3 regions of the Thalassotalea insulae genome follow, and region 1 is predicted to be linked to each of the others. Evidence: predicted binding sites of a transcription regulator. Region 1 holds the regulator's gene; each other region holds the start of a gene.

The links. The regulator sigma-54, encoded in region 1, starts transcription at its own class of promoters, with help from an activator protein. The targets are predictions, from matches to a motif close to GTTGGCACGNNNNTNGNNT.
Region 2: the regulator sigma-54 is predicted to act here: its motif matches at 2,111-2,129, upstream of QQK06_RS07820 (PEP-CTERM sorting domain-containing protein).
Region 3: the regulator sigma-54 is predicted to act here: its motif matches at 3,638-3,656, upstream of QQK06_RS16725 (DUF3192 domain-containing protein).

What each region holds. Positions count from the first base shown of each region.
Region 1 is NZ_BSST01000001.1:1,381,792-1,388,609, reverse strand. It holds gene mgtE (magnesium transporter) at 30-1,391, opposite strand; gene QQK06_RS06360 (HPr family phosphocarrier protein) at 1,580-1,858, opposite strand; gene rapZ (RNase adapter RapZ) at 1,873-2,727, opposite strand; gene ptsN (PTS IIA-like nitrogen regulatory protein PtsN) at 2,753-3,205, opposite strand; gene hpf (ribosome hibernation promoting factor) at 3,238-3,525, opposite strand; gene QQK06_RS06340 (RNA polymerase factor sigma-54) at 3,548-5,053, opposite strand; gene lptB (LPS export ABC transporter ATP-binding protein) at 5,110-5,841, opposite strand; gene lptA (lipopolysaccharide transport periplasmic protein LptA) at 5,838-6,362, opposite strand; gene lptC (LPS export ABC transporter periplasmic protein LptC) at 6,328-6,818, opposite strand, start outside.
Region 2 is NZ_BSST01000001.1:1,712,620-1,719,437, reverse strand. It holds gene prsT (XrtA/PEP-CTERM system TPR-repeat protein PrsT) at 1-2,019, shown strand, start outside; gene QQK06_RS07820 (PEP-CTERM sorting domain-containing protein) at 2,198-3,067, shown strand; gene QQK06_RS07815 (XrtA/PEP-CTERM system-associated ATPase) at 3,144-4,172, opposite strand; gene QQK06_RS07810 (TIGR03016 family PEP-CTERM system-associated outer membrane protein) at 4,174-5,769, opposite strand; gene QQK06_RS07805 (XrtA-associated tyrosine autokinase) at 5,732-6,616, opposite strand; gene QQK06_RS07800 (XrtA system polysaccharide chain length determinant) at 6,619-6,818, opposite strand, start outside.
Region 3 is NZ_BSST01000001.1:3,731,760-3,738,577, reverse strand. It holds gene ftsH (ATP-dependent zinc metalloprotease FtsH) at 37-1,959, opposite strand; gene rlmE (23S rRNA (uridine(2552)-2'-O)-methyltransferase RlmE) at 2,055-2,684, opposite strand; gene yhbY (ribosome assembly RNA-binding protein YhbY) at 2,824-3,120, shown strand; gene QQK06_RS16725 (DUF3192 domain-containing protein) at 3,206-3,592, opposite strand; gene QQK06_RS16720 (hypothetical protein) at 3,772-4,089, shown strand; gene syd (SecY-interacting protein) at 4,319-4,903, opposite strand; gene queF (NADPH-dependent 7-cyano-7-deazaguanine reductase QueF) at 4,968-5,813, shown strand; gene QQK06_RS16705 (GGDEF domain-containing protein) at 6,057-6,818, shown strand, end outside.

The DNA.
Region 1 (6,818 bases):
TTGTTACAGGAACTTAGCGCAAGTATTTGTTAAGTTCCTAAAAATAAAGTGGCGGTGCCAAGAAAAGCAAAAATACCGACGACATCAGTAATAGTGGTTAAAATTACGCTACCAGCAAGCGCTGGATCTATATCCATTTTCTTTAAGATTAATGGAATACTAACTCCAGCAATACCCGCCGCAGTTAAATTCATTAGCATGGCAAAGGCAATGACCCCACCTAACACCATATCTTGCTTCCATAGCGCGACCACGGTAGCGATTAATAACGCCCAGATAATACCGTTGAGAAAACCAACCGCTAATTCTTTATAAAGTAATGCTTTTGAGTTACTTTCGCCGACGTGACCCAAAGCAATACCGCGGATCACCAGAGTTAATGTTTGATTGCCAGCTACGCCGCCCATACTGGGTACCAGAGTATTTAAAATCGCGAGAATGGCTAACTGACCAAGAATTTCTTCAAACATGCTGGAAACGGCAACCGCCATTAAGGCGGTAACTAGGTTGACACCTAGCCAGATTGAGCGCTGTTGAGTACTTTTTACTATCGGTGCGAAGGTATCGGCTTCGTCATCTAGACCCGCCATACTCATCATCGAGTGTTCTGCTTCTTCCCGAATAATATCAACGACATCATCAATAGTAATACGGCCGAGTAAGTGTTTTTCTTCATCGATAACCGGCGCAGAGACCCAGTCGTAACGTTCAAATAGCTGTGCGACTTCGGTTTCTGGCATCTCGACATTGATAGCGGTGATTTCTTCGTCGATTAAGCTGGAAATAACTTCTTCTGGCTTGCTGGTTACTATTGCGGTCAGTGAAACCGCACCGATAAAGTGATCTTGACGATCGACGACATAAAATGAATCTGTAGCTTCCGGTAGTTCGCCTTTAAGGCGTAAATAACGTAATACCACATCAACGGTGACATCTGGTCTGATAGTCATGGTATCGGTATTCATGATACCACCGGCGGTATCTTCTTCATAAGATAACGCGGTTTCTACCCGACTTCTGTCCTGAGAGTCCATCGAGTTTAGCACTTCCCGATAAACACTGTCTGGCAAGGTACGTAATACTTCTGCCAGATCATCGACATCCATGCCTTCGGCAACAGCGGCTAGTTTTTCCGGACGAATATTTTTCAGTATGCCTTTACGAACTTCTTCATTCAGTTCTTCTAAGACTTCACCATGATGATCGTGATCGATGAGTTGCCATAAGATAGTACGGCTTTTTGTCGGGGAAGATTCTAAGATCAGAGCGAGATCATAGGCGGGCATGTTTTGTAATAACTTACGAACATAGACAAACATACCGCTACCAAGTGCTTCATTGACTTGTTGTAGGCGTTGTTGGCTGTATTCTTGCTCTGAAATTTCCGGCATATATTGCTATCCTGTGCCGTTATAAAACGAAATTCGAAAATTGAAAAACTGGGCCGAAATTACGAAACTCGTCGAATAATTATTGGTTGCCCAGTGAGTGTAAGTCTATCTCAACTTACTGGTTTTATCAGCTTTTTTATTAGTTTATCTGAAAAGTTTTATCTTGAAGCTGATTGTCGGTGCTAAAATTATTCACCTTCATCAAATTTATCGGTGAATAATTGACAGACGTCGGCTAATGCTTGTTCGGCATCCTGGCCTTCGGTGATGATAGTAACCGTTTTCCCTTGTCCGCCGGCTAATAGCATTAAGCCCATAATACTGGTAGCTTCTGCTTGGTTATTATCTAGTTCAATGATGACTTTGGCATCAAATTTTTGGCTCAATTGGGCTAGTTTAGTGGCGGCTCTGGCGTGCAAACCAAGTTTATTCGAGATAGTTAATGATTGTTGTAAGCGTTTTGTCATTTACTTGCCTTACATCAGGTACTTTTGACTTGTAAATCTCGGTGACGGGCCTGAACATCTTTGCGATCTTTTTTCAGGTTGGCTGCGAGCAATTCTGCTATGTATACAGAGCGGTGTTTACCACCAGTACAGCCGATAGCGATAGTAATATAACTGCGATTATTTCGCTCTAAATGTGGTAGCCAAGTCATCATAAAGCTATTGATTTGCCAGATAAATTTAGTCACTATTGGCTGGCTGGCAAGAAAGTCCTGTACTGGTTTATCTAAGCCGGTATATGGCTTGAGGTCTTTTTCCCAAAAAGGGTTGGGAAGAAAGCGCGCATCAAAAACAAAGTCAGCGTCTTTAGGGATGCCGTGCTTATAGCCGAATGACTCAAATACCACTACCATGTTTCCTGTGGTTTTACCCAAAATGCGTTCGCGAATTAAATCTGCTAGCTGGTGTGGTGTTAACTGGCTGGTATTAATGTATAAATTGGCGCGGCTGGCTATTGGCTCTAAAAGCTTTTTCTCCAGCGAAATAGCTTGATCAAGAGCGATATTTTGTTTGATCAGCGGATGTAGTCGGCGCGTTTCACTGAATCGTCTGATCAGGTCGCTATCATCCGCATCTAAGTAAACGATACTTAGTTCTACGGCACTAGGGAGATAATCTATGATCTCTGAAACATCACTTGGTTCTGCCGGCAGGTTGCGAACATCAAGGCTTACTGCGACTGTTTCATAGTCGTTGATCACCGTATGAGTTAATGCTGGCAGTAAATTTACTGGAATGTTGTCAACGCAGTAGTAACCTAAATCTTCTAGAACGCGAAGAGCTACAGTTTTACCAGAGCCAGAACGGCCACTGACAATCGTGAGTTTCATTAATATTGATTTCCTTTTAGCCGTGTTAACAGTTGTCTTTGATTAACTGATATAATTCGGCATTACTTTGACACTTTCTTGCCTGTTTGCATACCTGTTTATTACTAAAGATTTTTGCAATACTTTGTAATGTCGATAGGTGTTGCTGGCAATGTTCTTCAGGTACAAATAGCGCGATAAAAATGTCGACCGGGCGGTTATCTATGGCGTCAAAGGCAATGGGATTTGCTGATGTTGCCACGATAGCAATCACTTGCTCTCCGTGTGGTAATCGTCCATGTGGAATCGCAATACCGTTACCTATGCCGGTTGAGCCCATTTTCTCTCTGACCAATAAACTTTCAAGTAACTGATAAGTGTTGTAGTGAGTGTTGGAGGCTGCTGCTTTTTCACACAGCGTTTCTAGCATTTTCTTTTTGCTAGTAGCAGGAACTGCACACATGGTGCAGTCCTGAGTAATGATGTCAGATAAATTCATAAGGTTCTTTCGAATTTGACATAAAGAATGGGTTAGTGCTGATTAAGCTTACCCTTATATTTTAATACTTGTTTATCCAGTTTACTGACTAAGGCATCAATAGAGACATACATGTCACCATTTTCAGCTTTAGCGTGTATTTCGTTACCGTTTAAATGCACGGTTGCTTCGGCGATTTGATTTAGTTTTTCTACGGTTAGCACGACATGGACATTATTAATATGATCAAAATGTCGTTCTAGCTTTGCAAACTTGCTATGAACAGATTCGCGTAATGAGTCGGTAATTTCTACATGGTGACCGGCAAGATTAATTTGCATAAGCTTAAATCCTTATTGTTAATTAAAGAAGACTCTTACGTTGGTTCGACGGAGGAATAGACAAAGATTCACGATATTTGGCTATAGTGCGACGAGCAACGTTGATACCTTGTTCAGCTAATAATTCTGCCATTTTACTATCGCTTAATGGCTTAGCTGGAATTTCTGCTGCCACGAGTTTTTTGATTAACGCGCGAATTGCAGTAGAAGAGCACTCTCCGCCATTTTCGGTACTGACATGGCTGGAGAAAAAATATTTCAGTTCAAAAATCCCTCTTGGGGTATGCATGTATTTTTGGGTAGTTACACGGGAAATGGTCGATTCATGCATATCAACAGCTTCGGCAATGTCATTTAGTACCATAGGGCGCATGGCTTCTGGGCCGTGTTCAAAAAAGCCTTGCTGACGTTGTACTATGCAATTGGAAACTTTTAATAAGGTATCGTTTCTGCTCTCCAGACTTTTAATAAACCATTTCGCTTCCTGCAGGTTAGAGCGAATAAACTGGCTGTCACTGGATGACTTCATTGAACGTGCCATTGAAGCATATTGTTGATTAACAGAAAGTTTAGGTGCTGTATCTGGATTAAGTTCAACTACCCAACGACCGTTTTTCTTCTCGACCGAGACGTCTGGAATAACGTATTGCTCTTCGCTTTTAATAACACTGTCGCCAGGACGAGGATCTAATGATTGAATGAGTTTAATGACTTCTCGCAATTGATCTTCTTTCAAGCGGGTTTTACGCATGATTTGTCGATAATCACGGTTACCTAATAAATCTATATGCTCAGTAATGATCTGCTTGCTTTCTGCTAGCCAAGGCGTACTTTTATCAAACTGATTCAGTTGGATCAATAAGCACTCAGGGATCGAGCGAGCACCGACACCAACGGGATCAAACATGTTAATGCGCTTGAGTACGGCTTCCACTTCGTCTAATTCTACGCCTTCATGGCCAAGAGATTCTAAAATGTCTTCTGCCGTTACCGTTAAGTAACCAGCATCATCGATGGCGTCAATAATAGCCGTGGCAATGGCTAAATCTGTTTCACTAAAAGGTGTAAGTTCCATTTGCCAGCGCAGATGATCTTGAATGGAATCTGTGGTTTCACCTTGGTAAGTATAATCTTCAGAAGCAACGCCTACGCCTGAACTAGATACACCGGCACTAAAAGATTCGTCCCAGGTAGTATCAATATTTAATTCTTCCGGGATATCCGATTTATCCATGGCTTCTGTAGTGCTGATTTCATCTGCAGTAGGTGTTGAATCTTCACTACCATCGGATGAGTCATTGTTTGGTGATGAACTTGTGGCGGAAAAAGCTTCTTCTAAATGATCGGGCTGCGATTCCTGATTGTTTGGAGTTGATTCATCGACCTCTAGTAAAGGATTGCTTTCTAACGCTTCCTGAATTTCCTGTTGAAGATCCAATGTGGATAATTGCAGCAGTTTGATTGCTTGCTGCAATTGTGGCGTCATTGTAAGTTGTTGTCCAATTCGGAGCTGCAGACTAGGGCGCATTAATGAATATATTTCCTGTTAATTGTTATCATTATCTTCTCTGGAGCATATCATAACTATAGCGTGAATTGCTCACCAAGGTATACATCTCTTACTTGTTGATTAGCAAGAATTTGATCTGCATTGCCTTCGGCGATTAATTCGCCATGGCTGACAATATAGGCATGCTCACAAACATCTAGTGTTTCTCTGACATTGTGGTCTGTGATTAAGATTCCAATGCCTCGTTGCTTTAAGTGTAGAATAATTTTTTTTATATCTCCTACTGAGATGGGGTCGACACCGGCAAATGGTTCATCTAACAGAATAAATTTTGGTTCTGCGGCTAATGCTCGGGCAATTTCAACTCGGCGTCGTTCACCACCGGAAAGACTCATGCCTAAATTTTCGGTAATATGGCCAATATTAAACTCTTCGACCAGGTGCTCGAGTTGTTCTTCCCGCTCCACTTCAGAAAGTTCTTTTCTGGTTTGCAGAATCGCCATAATATTTTCATAGACAGTGAGTTTACGAAAGATTGACGCTTCTTGAGGTAAATAACCTATGCCTTTACGCGCTCTTTCATGCATTGGCAGTAAAGTAATATCTTCATCATTTAAGGTAATAGTGCCACTGTCATTGTTAACCAGACCTACTATCATATAAAAAGACGTGGTTTTACCGGCACCATTTGGCCCTAGTAAGCCAACGATTTGCCCTTCTTTGACTTTCATGCCAACGTTTTTGACAACTTTTCTACCTTTATAGGATTTGGCAAGGTTTTGAGCAATTAAAGTAGCGCGAGTCATTTTTTCTTCTTATCTAAAGCTTGTGGCTGTAATACCGTTTGAACGCGTTCGTTGCTGTCACTATTTGCCAGTACTTGTTCGGTCAGAAAGTTATAAGTAATAATGCTACTACTGACTTTACTGCCTTCCTGACGTAACTCGGCATTACCGGAAATAATAACGGTATTTTTACCTGGTTGATATTTGATTTCATTGGCTTGCAGATAAATAGGCGTACCATCTTCTAATGTTTGTTTAAATGTGGCGGGATCGCCTTTGGCAATATAGGTTTTATTGTCGGTTTTCGCTTCAGTTAGTACTTGCACTAGATCAGCTTCAATTATCAAAGAACCTTGAGTGATGACAACATCATCAATATAACTGAAGATTTTATTTTTGAGATCTGCTGCCTGACGAGCGGCATCAATTTTAATTTCTTGCTTAAGATCCGATTTTTCTGCGTAGGCTTGATTCACTAATCCTAGAAAAACACCGAAACTGAGTAAGCTATTTCTGATGATGTTGATAAATGGTTTTTTCATGGTTTGTTAGTGTTACTTGTTTAGTGTTTAAGTCAACTATCAGCCCTGAGCCTGTCATCAAGAAATCTTTTCCTTTAATCTCTATCTTATTGTTTGAGCTAATAATATTTGTTTTTAAGTCCAATTCTAAATATTTTCCATTAATTTCCTGAATTAAACTAGTGTTATCTGTTGCAACGAGTGTGACTCGATTTTCCAATTTTACCCTATTGTTATTGTAAAGTGTGCCTTCATTTGCAGTTATTTTCCATGGAGAATCGCTATTGTTTGGATATAAGGTATATTTAGGGAACTCAAAGTGTGTGACCGCTAAACTGGCATAATGTTCCATTCGAGCTGCATCGATAATATAGGATAACTCTCCTTGAGGGTTAAAAGTTTCGCTATTTAGTGATTCAGCGATAAAATCCGGCGTAATGTCATCTTCTATGAACGTATCTTCACCAACGCTAGTTC
Region 2 (6,818 bases), 330 kb from region 1:
CATATCTCTTTCGTCCTAGAACTTAAGCCTAATTACCCTAACGTTAACTTATTGTATGCATTTGCTTTATTTAAATCAGAGAAAAAAAATGAAGGGACTAAAGTAGCAAAAAATATCTCGTCATATTTGAGTAAATTAGATAGCGAAGATTTAAACCGTTATCCGTCACTCAAATTAATTCAGGGTATCAGCTTATATATGCAAGAAAGTTGGGAAAATGCATATAGTCATCTCAATTTTTACGCTAAACAATTTCCAGGGCATGAGCAAAGTCACCTGATGGTGGCAAATATGGATATTAAATTCGAGCGCTATCAGTCGGCGTTAGAGATACTTGAGCATTATAATGGCGAAGCAAAATCACTTGAGTATTGGCAATTAAATTTAGCGGTATTGGTTAAACTGGGGAAATTTTTTGAAGCATTAGTTGTTGTTGACCATGCGCTGGCACAATATCCAGAGCAGTTATCATTGCTCGAATATAAAAGTAAGTTGTTTTTAGCAACCAACAACTTATCTGAAGCATTAATATTGTTAGAAAAAATGTATCAGCGTGGAGAGGCAAGCGAACAATTGGCAATACTGTTAGGGCAGTTGCAGCTTAGTATGACGCAGGTAGATAAGGCGGCAAAAATTGTTAGTGAGTTACTTGCTAAGCAACCTGATAACCCTGTGTATTTAAGTTTATCTGCCGGGATAGATTTGCAAAATGATAATAGTAAAAGTGCTGGTGAAAAACTAAGAAAAGCTTTAACAAAAGCGCCTAAAATGCTGCAACTGTACGTTAATTTGTATTATGTCTATATGATGGAAAATCAAGTTAAAAACGCGGCAGATATTCTTAATCAGGCATATAAAATTAGTCCAAACCAGCCGTTGCTGTTAGTTAAATTAGCGGAATTATCAGAAAAGTTAAATAATTTTAATACTGCTAATAAATGGCGTGAGCGTTTGTATCAATTACAACCGGATGATGCCGATAATCTCGTCCATTATGCAGATAACTTGATGAAAATAAACCAAGACGAAGCCGCGTTAAAGTTGCTGTTACGTCATCGCATCGATTATCGGCTAAATGCTCAATACTTATCACGTTTGGCGGCTGCGCATTTAAAGCTCAAACAGTGTAGCGATGTGGATCAAGTATTGGGAGTGTTGTATGGTTTGTCATTGAATAATGCCAAGCAACTCGTCGCGATTGCGGATATGTATCTGCAGTGTCGTCGATTTGAACTTGCTCATCGGGCGTTGTCATATGCTGAATCATTAGATATTAATAATGAAAATGTACAATTAATGAGAGCACGGTGGCTGCTTGACATTAATCAGGCACAGTTAGCATTAAAACTATTACAGCCGATAGCAAAACGGGGTCACAAAAAGGCACTCCAATTAGAAATCAGTGCATTTGAGTTTTTGGAAAACTATCAACAGGCAATACTGAGCGCTCAGCAGTTGTATAGCCAGTATCCCTTACCCATTCATGCTTATAAGCTGTTTACGTTACTAGTTAAAGTAAATAAGCATGAAGAAGCTACTGCACTACTGGAACAATACTTAAGTCATTCAGATAACGTAAATATCCGGCGAGTGCTTGCTAAAGCATATTTGAATCAGGGTAATAAAGAAAAAGCTGTACTGCACTTTACAACCTTGGCGATGAATTTTAATGATGCAGAATCTTATCGTCAGCTTGCTATTTTGCTATCAGTAACAAACTTGAAACAAGCGGTTGATTATGCAAAAAAAGCACGTGAACTTAACGAAAGTTCTCCGGCAATTGCGGCAACTTATGGTTGGTTATTAGTGCAATTTGGTCAAGCAAAAGAAGGGCTTGCACATTTAAGGTTTGCTTATGCACGTAATGCAAATCAGCCAACCTTAATGTATCGAATAGGTGAGACATTATTAATGCTAGGGAAACCAGCTCAGGCAAAACAATATTTTCAACAAGCGGTTAAATTTGATTTTCCTGATGCTGAAAAAGCACGTTTGCAGCTTGAAAAGCTTATTGATTAGTACCATTTATTCGTTTGTTTTTCGTGTCAGTATATTTTACAGTAGTGAAAGTCGTTTGTTTTTATGTGCTTGTAATTACTGTGTTTTTTGAGTTGGCCTGAATTTTGCTTTGTAAGGGTAGTTATTCTTTGCCTTTGTGATTCTATGAATTAAAGGCTAGCGTTTAAGGAGTTATAGCGTGAAGCATCCATTACAATTAGTATTAATTACCTTATTGGTATTCGGTAATGTAAGTACTGTATGGGCGAAAAAATCAATAAACGAATGTGATGTATCAGATCTACAGATTACAACATTGCAATTGTTAGATGGCAGTGAGCCAGTTACTTTAGATGTTCCAGCAAGTTCAAGTGATTGTTTAGGAGCATATTATGGTAATAATAGTGAATTTATTAGCCCGAATGAAAATTTAGGCTACGATGAAGATGGTTGGTTAAATAAAGACAGTTACAAGGGCTGGTGGACTGGTCCTGGTGCCTTTGTTGACCAAAGTGATCTTTATGATCTGGATGGTGATGGCGTTGTTGATGATCCAGGTTGGGTATATGTTGGTAAAGATGAAGGCAATGGCTTTAAAGGTCAAACAAGCTCAAATGGTGAAACCTCTTATAGCTTTATTGATGACTTGATCACTTTTGATAACTGTTTAGACAAGAAAGGTAAAAGTACCTCTTGTGTTGGTGGTGAAGCAGTTAAAGGTGAGTGGAGTTACACTCCACCAGCAATGAATCCTGATGAGCTAGTTGACTTACTAGGTGGTAGCTTCTTTGATCAGGTAGCGATTATTTTTAAAGCAGGTAATGCTTTTGCTATGTATAACTTTAGTATTGAAGAATTAAAGTTAGACCCTGTTTTAGCCGGAGATTATAACTATGCATTTACCGGTACTTGGGATATTAGTGAAGTACTTGGCGGAAGCGCATTGTCTAACTTTAGCTTTTGGGCCCGTGATCCTGTTGACGAAACGGTTCAAGTACCAGAACCTCCAACATTATTGTTACTGATTAGTGTGTTTGCATTAATGTTACGTAGAAAATTGAAAGCATAGAAAATATATCATTCTGTAACTAGCAATAAAAAAGCCCTTTTTAAAAGGGCTTTTTTATTTTTTGCTAACTACTAAGCTATGGCTCTATATTTTGTTCCGCATAAAGTTTACTCTTATGCTTGAGTAATTTATCAACATAGCGCGCCATCTTAACTTTTTGCTTGATTGACGATTCTAGTATTTCTTCAACTTCGCGTAGTACTTCTTTTATATTCTCAACATTTTCAACCGAATTGACCACAACTTGCTGTGCTGGTTCCTGACTCTTAAGCTCAGAGCTGTTTAATGAGCCTGTAAGCTCGACTTCCATCTCTTCTGCTACATTCATAATCGCTTCAGTCGTTATTGCGTCTAACTCTTCTAAAAAGCCAAATAACAATAGTCGATCAACAAAAATATTTATTTTGCGTGGTACGCCTAAAGTTTTTTCGTGGATAAGCTCAAAAGCACTATCTGAAAATAAATTTTCACGATTGCACCCTGCTTGATGTAGTCGATGATTAATGTATTCTTTTACTTCTTCTACCGATAATGGTTTTAAATGAGCTGAAGCAATTATACGTTGGCGAAATTGCTCCATATTGGGTGCTTGAATAATGGGCTTTAATTCTTCCTGCCCTAATAAAAAGCTTTGAATCAGCGGCTTATTGTCTAATTGAAAGTTAGATAGCATACGGAGCTCTTCAACGGTTTCTGAAGGCAGATTCTGTGCTTCATCAACAATCAGTAACGCTCGTTTCCCTTGTTTGTTCAGGCTAATTAGAAACTGCTCAATTGCTTGTAACAAATCTGCTTTGCTATCGCCTTTACATTCGATATGAAATTCGGAAACTACTAATGCCAGTAGTTCCTGAGGATCTAACTTAGTCGTTACCAACTGTGCTGCTACTATGCTTTCGTCACCTATCTGGTTAAGCAAGTTTCTGGCTATCGTGGTTTTTCCTGTGCCGATAGGGCCTGTGATGACAATAAAGCCTTCTCCCTGATCTAAACCATATTGTAAGTAAGATAACGCTCGTTGATGATGGCTGGAGGCAAAAAAGAACCTGGGATCTGGACTTAACTGAAATGGCTTTTCTTTAAAGCCATAGTAATTTTCATACATATTAAAAATCTTTTGTGATTTTAAAGGCCACTCGACCTTCTTCGTAATTAAACTGTTGAGTATTTGAACTACGATTGACATGGGCTAATTTAAAATCAACTGCCAATCGACTATTTAGGGATTTTGTATAACTGAGCGAAATACTACGGTAGCGATCTCTTCTTTCGATATCTGTATGTTTTCGCAGCCAGTTATCAGTATATGACGAACTAAGGCTTATATTTGAATGGCCTGAAATAGCACGAGACGCTGAAAAACTTAGATAAGTCTTATCGTCTTCATTTCTGGTTTCTAAATCCTCCCGATTGGAAAGTTCTGCGGTAAGCTTAAACTTTGTTCTGCTTAACGCTAGTTCGCTGTTCCATGAAAGGGTTTTATACAGAGAAAACACATTATCTTCGGTGAGTTCATAGTCACTGACATTAACTAGCTGAAATTGATCAAAATCTATATCTTGATTACTACTAATAAAGCAATTATTTAAGTCAATGCTATTACCACTAGGACACCAAAATGCGCCTAGTTCGATAGCTTGATAGTGTCCGCGAGTGAAGCTTTTGACTTCTTCTATATAGCTAATTTCGTTGCTTAATCGTCGATTTCGGTGTTGCAATGTTAAGCTATAAGTATCACCAAAAAAACGCTGTGAATAACCAGCATTTATCGATGTTCTAACCGATGGCTGCCAATTAATACGTGAGTCAATATAATTCCCTAACTTTTTCCCTTCTAAATCAAAGCTAGTGCCTATCGGGGTATTGTAAGATACATCTAGATATAACCTTGGTGTGACTAACCATCTAACACCGACGCCGTAGGAATTAGATTCTGTTGACCTGCCACGCTGGATTGTACCGGTATTATCTTCGTCGAAATAACGTAAAAACGGGTTCACTTTCCACTGGGTAATTAAACCTAGTTTCATTTCCCCTTGGTAGCTTTTACTCGTTTGACCTTGGTTTTTCCGTTCTTGGTATTGACTATCAACATTCCAGAATATGTTGCTAACGGAGGAGCCATTTTCAGATAACAACTGAGAACTATATCCTTCGAAATTACCAATATCATCTTCTGATTGAGCGAGATTATATTTTATATTGGAATTTATATGAAATTGGCTATTACTTACTTTGTAAGCTAACCCGCCACTGTATCGTTCAACCCTAACTGTATCGGCTGATACAATATCTGCTAAGGAATTTTTGGCATTATTTCTCGATCTATTATCAATATCAGCACTTCCCATTAATGAGAAGCCTTGGCGACCCAACTTTAAGTCAAACTCGCTACTTAGCGTATGGTAATCGTTATCCAGTGAATGATCATGACTGTATGCAGCATAAATACTGCTCGAAGACAGGGCAAATGTCAGATATTGAGATTCAAACTGAGTATTAATATCAACGCCTGCCTGGCTGACCAAGCTTGACTGCTTCTCACTTATTGAGAGTTCAACGTTATCGGTTAGCACCTCATTAACTATTAGATTTGGCGAAAATAACCACTCACCAGCATAGGCTGGTTGAACTAGGCAAGCTGCAGTAATATAAAGTGCTAATTTAGTCTTTTTCACCGTATCCGTAGCCATAATAGCCATACAAATCCTTATGAGATCTAATTGCTTTATTCATAACAATGCCAAGAGCTAAGTTTTCGTTAAGTGACTCTGTAGCGGCTTTGATACTTGCTATTGTCGTTTTGGATTCTTCTACCACTACTATTGCCTGGCCAACTAAATTGGCGAGTACTAGGGTTTCTGTTACCCCAATTAAAGGGGGACAATCAAAAATAACAACACGATCAGGATATCGAGTGGCAAGTTCATTAGCCAGAGCAGCCATTCTTTCACTTGCTAACAGTTCATTAGATAAGTGATGAGGTTGTCCAGCGGGCATTACCCTAAGGTTGTCGATATTGGTTTGGAAAAGTACATCGCTGACGTTTTTATCAGGTTGTAGTAAATAATCAATTAATCCTTCTGTTTGTTCTATTCCCAGTTCTCTGTTTATGCTGGGTCTAAGCACATCAGCATCAATAAGTAGCACTTTTTTATCTTGCTCTGAAGCTATACTTAACGCGAGGTTAATGGAAACAAATGTCTTACCTTCGTTTGGTTTTGCACTACTAACCATAATTAAATTAGGATGGTTTAACAATTTAGCGCCACTACCAAAGGCATTGTTTAACAATTTACGCTTTATTTGTCTAAATTCATCTTTAATACTTTTACGCTCACCCGTGTCAACAAGATAACCTCGTTCATTTAGACTTTCAGTATCTATGTTAAGAGTTTTTGGATGCCTTGCTTGTTCATCACTGATGGTAGATTCATGTTGAGAAACTTGCTCTTTAGGTGCATTTTCAGAGTCCGCAGAAACTTCTGAAGTCGCTTTTGTTGCTTCTTTTGCCGCCTTACGAGCTAACGCTTTTTCAATGGTACTCATTCTTAAAGCATTCCTTTTATTGGAGCCATAACTTGTTCAGGAAAAATTGAATAAATGATAAAACAGGCTAAAAGCAAAAATAGTAAAGTATTGGAGATAATAAAGACAATAGTCTTCCTCTTATGCCATTGCTGTAAGCCCAATTTTTCAGCCGCAGAAACTACGCCGAAAACGGGTATACCAGTTTCTTTAGTTATTTGAT
Region 3 (6,818 bases), 2.3 Mb from region 1:
AAAATAAAGCCCCGAAAGACGAGGCTTAATAGATGGTTATTTCGCCGGTATATCTGTCGGCTTATTCAAATCAGGCTCAACCTTTTTATCGTCTGTTTTTCCTGCTTTGGGAGGTTCATTTGAATTTGAGTTATCACCATGATAATCAGAAGGTGGACGCACTTCACGACGTTCCATTAAATCATCAATTTGATTAGCATCGATAGTTTCATAGTGTATCAAAGCATCTTTCATCGCATGCAAAATATCCATATTCTCTTTTAAGATATTCTCTGCACGTTTATAGTTGCGATCGATAAACTCTTTGATCTCTTCATCAATGGCTTGCGCTGTTTCATCAGACATATGTAATGACTTGGCTGAAGTGCGTCCAAGGAAAACTTCGCCTTCTTCTTCAGCAAACAACATAGGACCCATTTTTTCAGATAAGCCCCACTGGGTCACCATTTTACGTGCTAAGTTAGTCGCACGCTCAATATCATTCGATGCACCAGTGGAAACTTTATCTGGACCATAAATGATCTCTTCGGCAATACGACCGCCATAAAGAGAAGAAATATTACTTTCTAAATGCTGCTTCGAATGGCTGAATCTATCTTGCTCTGGCAAGTACATAGTGACACCTAATGCACGACCACGAGGAATAATTGATACTTTATAAACTGGATCATGCTCTGGTACTAGGCGACCAACAATCGCATGCCCTGCTTCATGATAAGCGGTCATTTCTTTCTCTTCTTCGCTCATCACCATCGACTTACGTTCGGCACCCATTAAGATTTTATCTTTCGCTTTTTCAAATTCTTCCATTGAAACTACACGACGTGACGAACGCGCCGCAAATAGCGCTGCTTCATTAACTAGGTTAGCTAAGTCAGCCCCTGAGAAACCAGGAGTACCACGCGCAATAACCGATGCTTTAACATCATCACCAATTGGCACTTTACGCATATGCACTTTCAAAATTTGTTCACGACCACGAATATCTGGTAAACCGACCGTTACCTGACGGTCAAAACGACCAGGGCGTAATAATGCCGGATCTAATACATCTGGACGGTTAGTCGCGGCAATCACGATTACCCCTTCATTACCTTCAAAGCCATCCATCTCTACCAGCATTTGGTTTAACGTTTGTTCACGTTCATCATGACCACCGCCAAGACCCGCACCACGCTGACGACCAACAGCATCAATTTCATCAATAAAAATAATACAAGGTGCAGACTTTTTCGCTTGTTCAAACATATCACGCACACGCGAGGCACCGACACCAACAAACATTTCAACAAAATCTGAACCAGAAATAGTGAAAAATGGTACTTTCGCTTCACCAGCAATAGCTTTCGCTAATAAAGTTTTACCTGTACCCGGCTGACCAACCATTAATACACCTGATGGAATACGCCCACCAAGTTTTTGGAATCTAGACGGATCTTTTAGGTAATCAACCAGTTCTGATACTTCTTCTTTCGCTTCATCACAACCAGCAACATCAGCAAACGTGGTTTTAATTTGATCTTCACTTAATAAACGCGCTTTCGATTTACCAAACGACATCGCACCTTTGCCGCCGCCACCTTGCATCTGGCGCATAAAGAAAATCCAGACACCGATCAATAAGATCATTGGAAACCAAGAAATGAAGATAGTGGTTAAGAAACTGGTTTCTTCTGGTAATTCACCAGAAGCATTAACTCCTTGCTTAACTAAATCATTAATTAAATCACGATCATAGCCGCCAGGAATAACCGCAACAAATGTTTCACCACTGCGTTTTACGCCTTTGATCACGCCATTACGGTCTACATTAACTTCTCGCACCTGCCCCTGACGAACATCCTGGATAAAACGGGTGTAATTCACTTGTTGATCACTGCCACTTCCCGGAGTAAAACTCTGAAATACTGACATCAACACTACGGCTATTACTAACCACAAAATAAGATTTTTTGCCATATCGCTCAACTTAATGACCTCTTGATAATTTTCACGTTAGTAGCCGTATAAATGACAACTGATTCCAACGCGCTCACATACTACTTGCTAATTTACTACAATTTAAAACCAGTCGCCACTAGATAAACTTCTCTAGATCTTGCTCTTGACGAGTTTGGCTTCCTAGTTTTCACTACCTTAAATACTGACCTGACTTCTTTGATAAACTGTTCAAAGCCCTCTCCTTGAAATACTTTGACCACAAAAGCGCCATTTTTTTTCAATACCTGATGACACATATCTAGCGCTAATTCCACTAAATACATGCTACGGGCAGAGTCAGCACTATCATTACCGGTAAAGTTTGCTGCCATATCTGACATAACTACATCGATGTTTTTACCATCTATACGAGTTAAAAGAGCATCTAGTACCGCTTCCTCACGAAAATCCCCCTGGAGAAAATCAACACCCGCGATAGGATCCATAGGTAAAATATCACAGGCAACCACCTGACCCTTATCACCCACAGCTTTTACCGCGTATTCTGACCAACCACCTGGTGCGGCACCTAGATCTACGACTTTCATGCCTGGCTTAATTAACTTATCCTTGTTATTAATTTCTTCAATTTTAAACACCGCTCGCGATCTTAAGCCTAATTTTTGCGCTTTTTTTACGTATTCGTCTTCAAAGTGTTCTTGCATCCACTTTTGACTACTGGTGGTTAACTTCTTTTTACTCATTTACCTAGAGCCTATTTACTCAATACCAAAACAAAATAAAACATCACAGACAGCAAACTGTCGTCACGTTTTATTAGTATTACAGAGAAGATGAGGGTAAAATAGTTGAATTCAAGCTAACTTGTAACGAAATTTATTCATGAGTCTAAATAAAAAACAAATTCAGTACCTTAAAGGGCTTGCCCATTCACTAAAACCGGTAGTGTTATTAGGCAGTAACGGCCTGACAGAAGCGGTGGTAGCAGAGATCGACTATGCCCTGAATCATCACGAATTAATCAAAGTCAAAATCCCAACCGATGACAGAGAAACTAAAGGCTTAATTGTCGAGGCTATTTGCCGCGAAACTTCATCGACTAAAGTGCAGGTTATCGGTAAAACCTTAGTGCTTTATCGTCAATCGGATGAAAAAAAGATCAGCATTCCTAAATTGTAACACCAAATGTAAAACTAAAAAGCCGTGAGCAACTAACACTCACGGCTTTTTTAATTATACGTTATTCAGGATTAGCTGCCCATTTTTAGCTACCAATGTTACGGTGAAAATCACCGCCCCTGCCTGTTTCCTGTAACAAACCGTCAACAAAATACAAGTAAGTACATTCGTCACGCGTGGTTAAGCCGTCTTTATGAACACGGTTAGTTCGATAAAATAATACCTGAATTTGTTTACCATCTTTCTGATAACTTTCATTAAAATCAGAAACGCCCAACTGACTATTAACATCAACAAAGCTGGAATTTAATGGAATACGAGCAATTTTTTGTCGATTACTATATTCTCGATCATCAAAATCACCTGAAATAAAGTGCGCCCCATCATCATCACCGCCAACAGCAACAACACAACCAGTTAATGACAATACTAGCGGCGCTCCGACTAAAAAGGTTAATAAGGATTTTTTCATAATTTTCCCTGACTAAAACTAAAAGTTGTTATTTGCTTATCAACAAAGCAAAAGTCGCTCCAAAAAGCTTAACTCCATGTAAAATATAACTTTTACCTTAAATCAGCTATTTTACTACAAGACTTAGTTTGTTTTATTCGCTAAAATATCGTTTATTTAACAAAGATGAAATAATCAATATGACCATCAATGATGAAATATTAGCCATAGCTAACCAACTCGCCAATAACGGGCAAAAACCTACGGTCGCTTTGATCAAAACCCGATTATCACAATCGGTGCCCTTGCCTAAAATAATTTCTGTACTCAAAAGCTGGCAACATCAACCGGAATTCACCGAGGTAGAAAACGGCTCAGCTGACTCAACTGAGCTGCCACGCCAAGAGCATATTCATGCCCAAATCAGCCAAGCGGTTGAACAAGCCATTCAACCATTAAAAAATGAAATTTACGAACTAAAAGCGCTTATTCAAACACTTATCGATAAGCAACATTAAATATTCAAACGGCATTATTCAAATACGCTGTTGCCATGTTACGAGCGACTTTTGCTCATAAGGTTATTTTGCTCGGGCTTGGCAAGCGTAAACGAGACAACAACTGCTACTGAAAATATATCAGCTCTAGCGAACTCCAACTCTTCGACATCCAAAAAATTGCAGCTAGCCAAATTTTAGGGGAAATAATTTTACTGCCCCCACCGCTTTTGCTCTGGTTAAAATCTGGCTAAGTCTCAACCTTCTCATTGCCAAGATATATATCCGGTTGTAATTGATGGATAAACTCAAGTAGCGAATCTGCAATTTTTTTATGAGGTTTTTGCCCAACTCGTTCAGCCCAAACTTCACCACTAGTGTTATCCAACGATAAAATAATATCGTCATTATCTGTCACGGCAAAAAACAAAGTCACTTCCTGCTTGAGTTTTTGTTTCATTAACACATGACCAATAATATTTTGTTGTAATCTAGCAAAATCATCTTCGCTCCAGGCAAACAACAGCTGCAAATGTCCTTCATCGCAACTTACCGGCAAGCTTTCACTAAAAATCACATTAAAATAAGCTTTAAATGACGAATGCAAGGTTAACTCTAACGCTTGCTCAACATTTTCAAACGATAACTCCTGCTCTAAAGCTACTGGCAACCATTCATTAAAGTCTTGATCAAATTGCCTTTGCACACAGGGAGATGGCCACTGGTCATCAATTTCCACTAGCGGTAAATGTGATAGCGCTTGCTGGTATTGCGCGACATATTGTTCGCTCAATTTAATAATGGCAGTCGATAAATCATTGTTTGATGTTTTCATCTATTATAAAAATCCTTTAAAATATAGGGCTAGCCACAATTAATTAAGAGTTGCACAGCGATTTATGAGCCATTATACCAACGCTTCCGAGTTAGATAAATTAACTTTAGGTAAAACAACTGACTACAAAAACCAATACGATAGCAGTTTGTTACAAGCTGTACCTCGCAGCCTTAATCGAGATGAACTTAATTTATCCGCGGATAATTTACCTTTTCATGGTGCAGATATCTGGTATGGCTATGAATTATCCTGGCTCAATAACAAAGGTAAACCTATGGTTGCCGTTGCTGAATTTAGCTTTCCTGTCGACAGCCCCAATATTATCGAATCAAAATCATTCAAGTTATATTTAAATAGCTTTAATCAAACTAAATTTAGCGATATTGAACAAGTCGAACAAACCCTAGCCCAAGATTTATCTGCCACTTGTGGCAGCGCTGCAACAGTTAAATTATCTAACGTGGACGATTGCCCTGCCCTAATGATCAAGCCATTAAAGGCAGAATGCATTGATGATCTTGATATCACAATCGCTCAGTATCAACTTGAGCCTGCACTACTTAAGCTGAGTCAAGAAGCAAAAATTGTTGAAGAATCACTGGTTTCTCACCTATTAAAATCCAATTGCTTGATCACTAACCAGCCGGATTGGGCCAGCATTTATATTCAATACCGCGGCAAGCAGATCGATAAAAGTGCGTTATTACAATATTTAATTTCATTTCGTCAACACAATGAATTTCATGAACAATGTGTTGAACGTATTTTTTGTGACATCCAGCAATATTGCCAGCCTGAAGAATTAACGGTTTACGCTCGTTATACTCGGCGCGGTGGATTAGATATTAACCCATATCGCACCACAACTAAGCAATCACCGCCTAATGCCAGAACAATCAGACAATAGCGTGAACATTGACCAAGACTAATCAGCAGAAGTCGAACTATTTCGTATAAATTTCATTCAAAACGTACAAAATATCAGATAAATTAACGGGATATTAACTTTCTTTACTGACATTTTTCAATCTAGTGTATATGATTAATTATTAGGTAATTATTAACGGTGAGTTTGTCTGTTACGGCGATAAAAATATCCCTTTTATTAGCCAGTAATAAAAATTCAACTTACAAGGACTTCGATTTTTGTATGAGTAATAGCTCAACAATTGATAGAGAATTAATCGCGTTAAAACGTAAACTTGAATCTGCTATTGACTCCAAAACAATAACTGATGATCAGTTAAAGCATCAACATCAGTTATTTACAGACTTTATCATCAAATTAAGCCAAACCTGTAAAGGTATTGATATATCCCTTGATAATAAATTGGCTAAACTAAGAACGCTTTTTAATAAGTCTGCAGATATCGAACAGATTGAAGTATTGACTAACGATATATCTCATTCGCTACAAAACTTCTCACTGAAAAATGATAATGATATTCGCCAGCTGCAACATGAGTTTCTAACCGCTGGTGGTGCGTTGCAAAAGATTAACGGTCTACCAAGCGACCTGAGAAGAAAACTTAGAACCTTGTTAAAAGATAATCAGGAAAGCAAAGATGCACTAACGCAGTATGTGCCATTGCTCACTCAGTTACTAAGCTTTTATCAGGCAACGTTAAAAAAAGGCAATATAACCGATCAGGCAAACGTGCCAATTAGCACAAGTATCATACCCGCGACAAATACTCAACCGGTGACGGATCTGCGAGTGATCAGACGTTTCTCTGAATTTCTAGACAAAATTAATGTTTCGCAAAAATATCAAACTAAATTACGTAAAATTCGCGCAGAACTAAAAGAAAACATGCCAAACGAGCAATTGCTCGATAGTTTTCTCGCTGCATTTGATCTGCTTAGCCATGATTTATTACAACAGCGCAACAGTGCTAAAGTGTTTTTATCG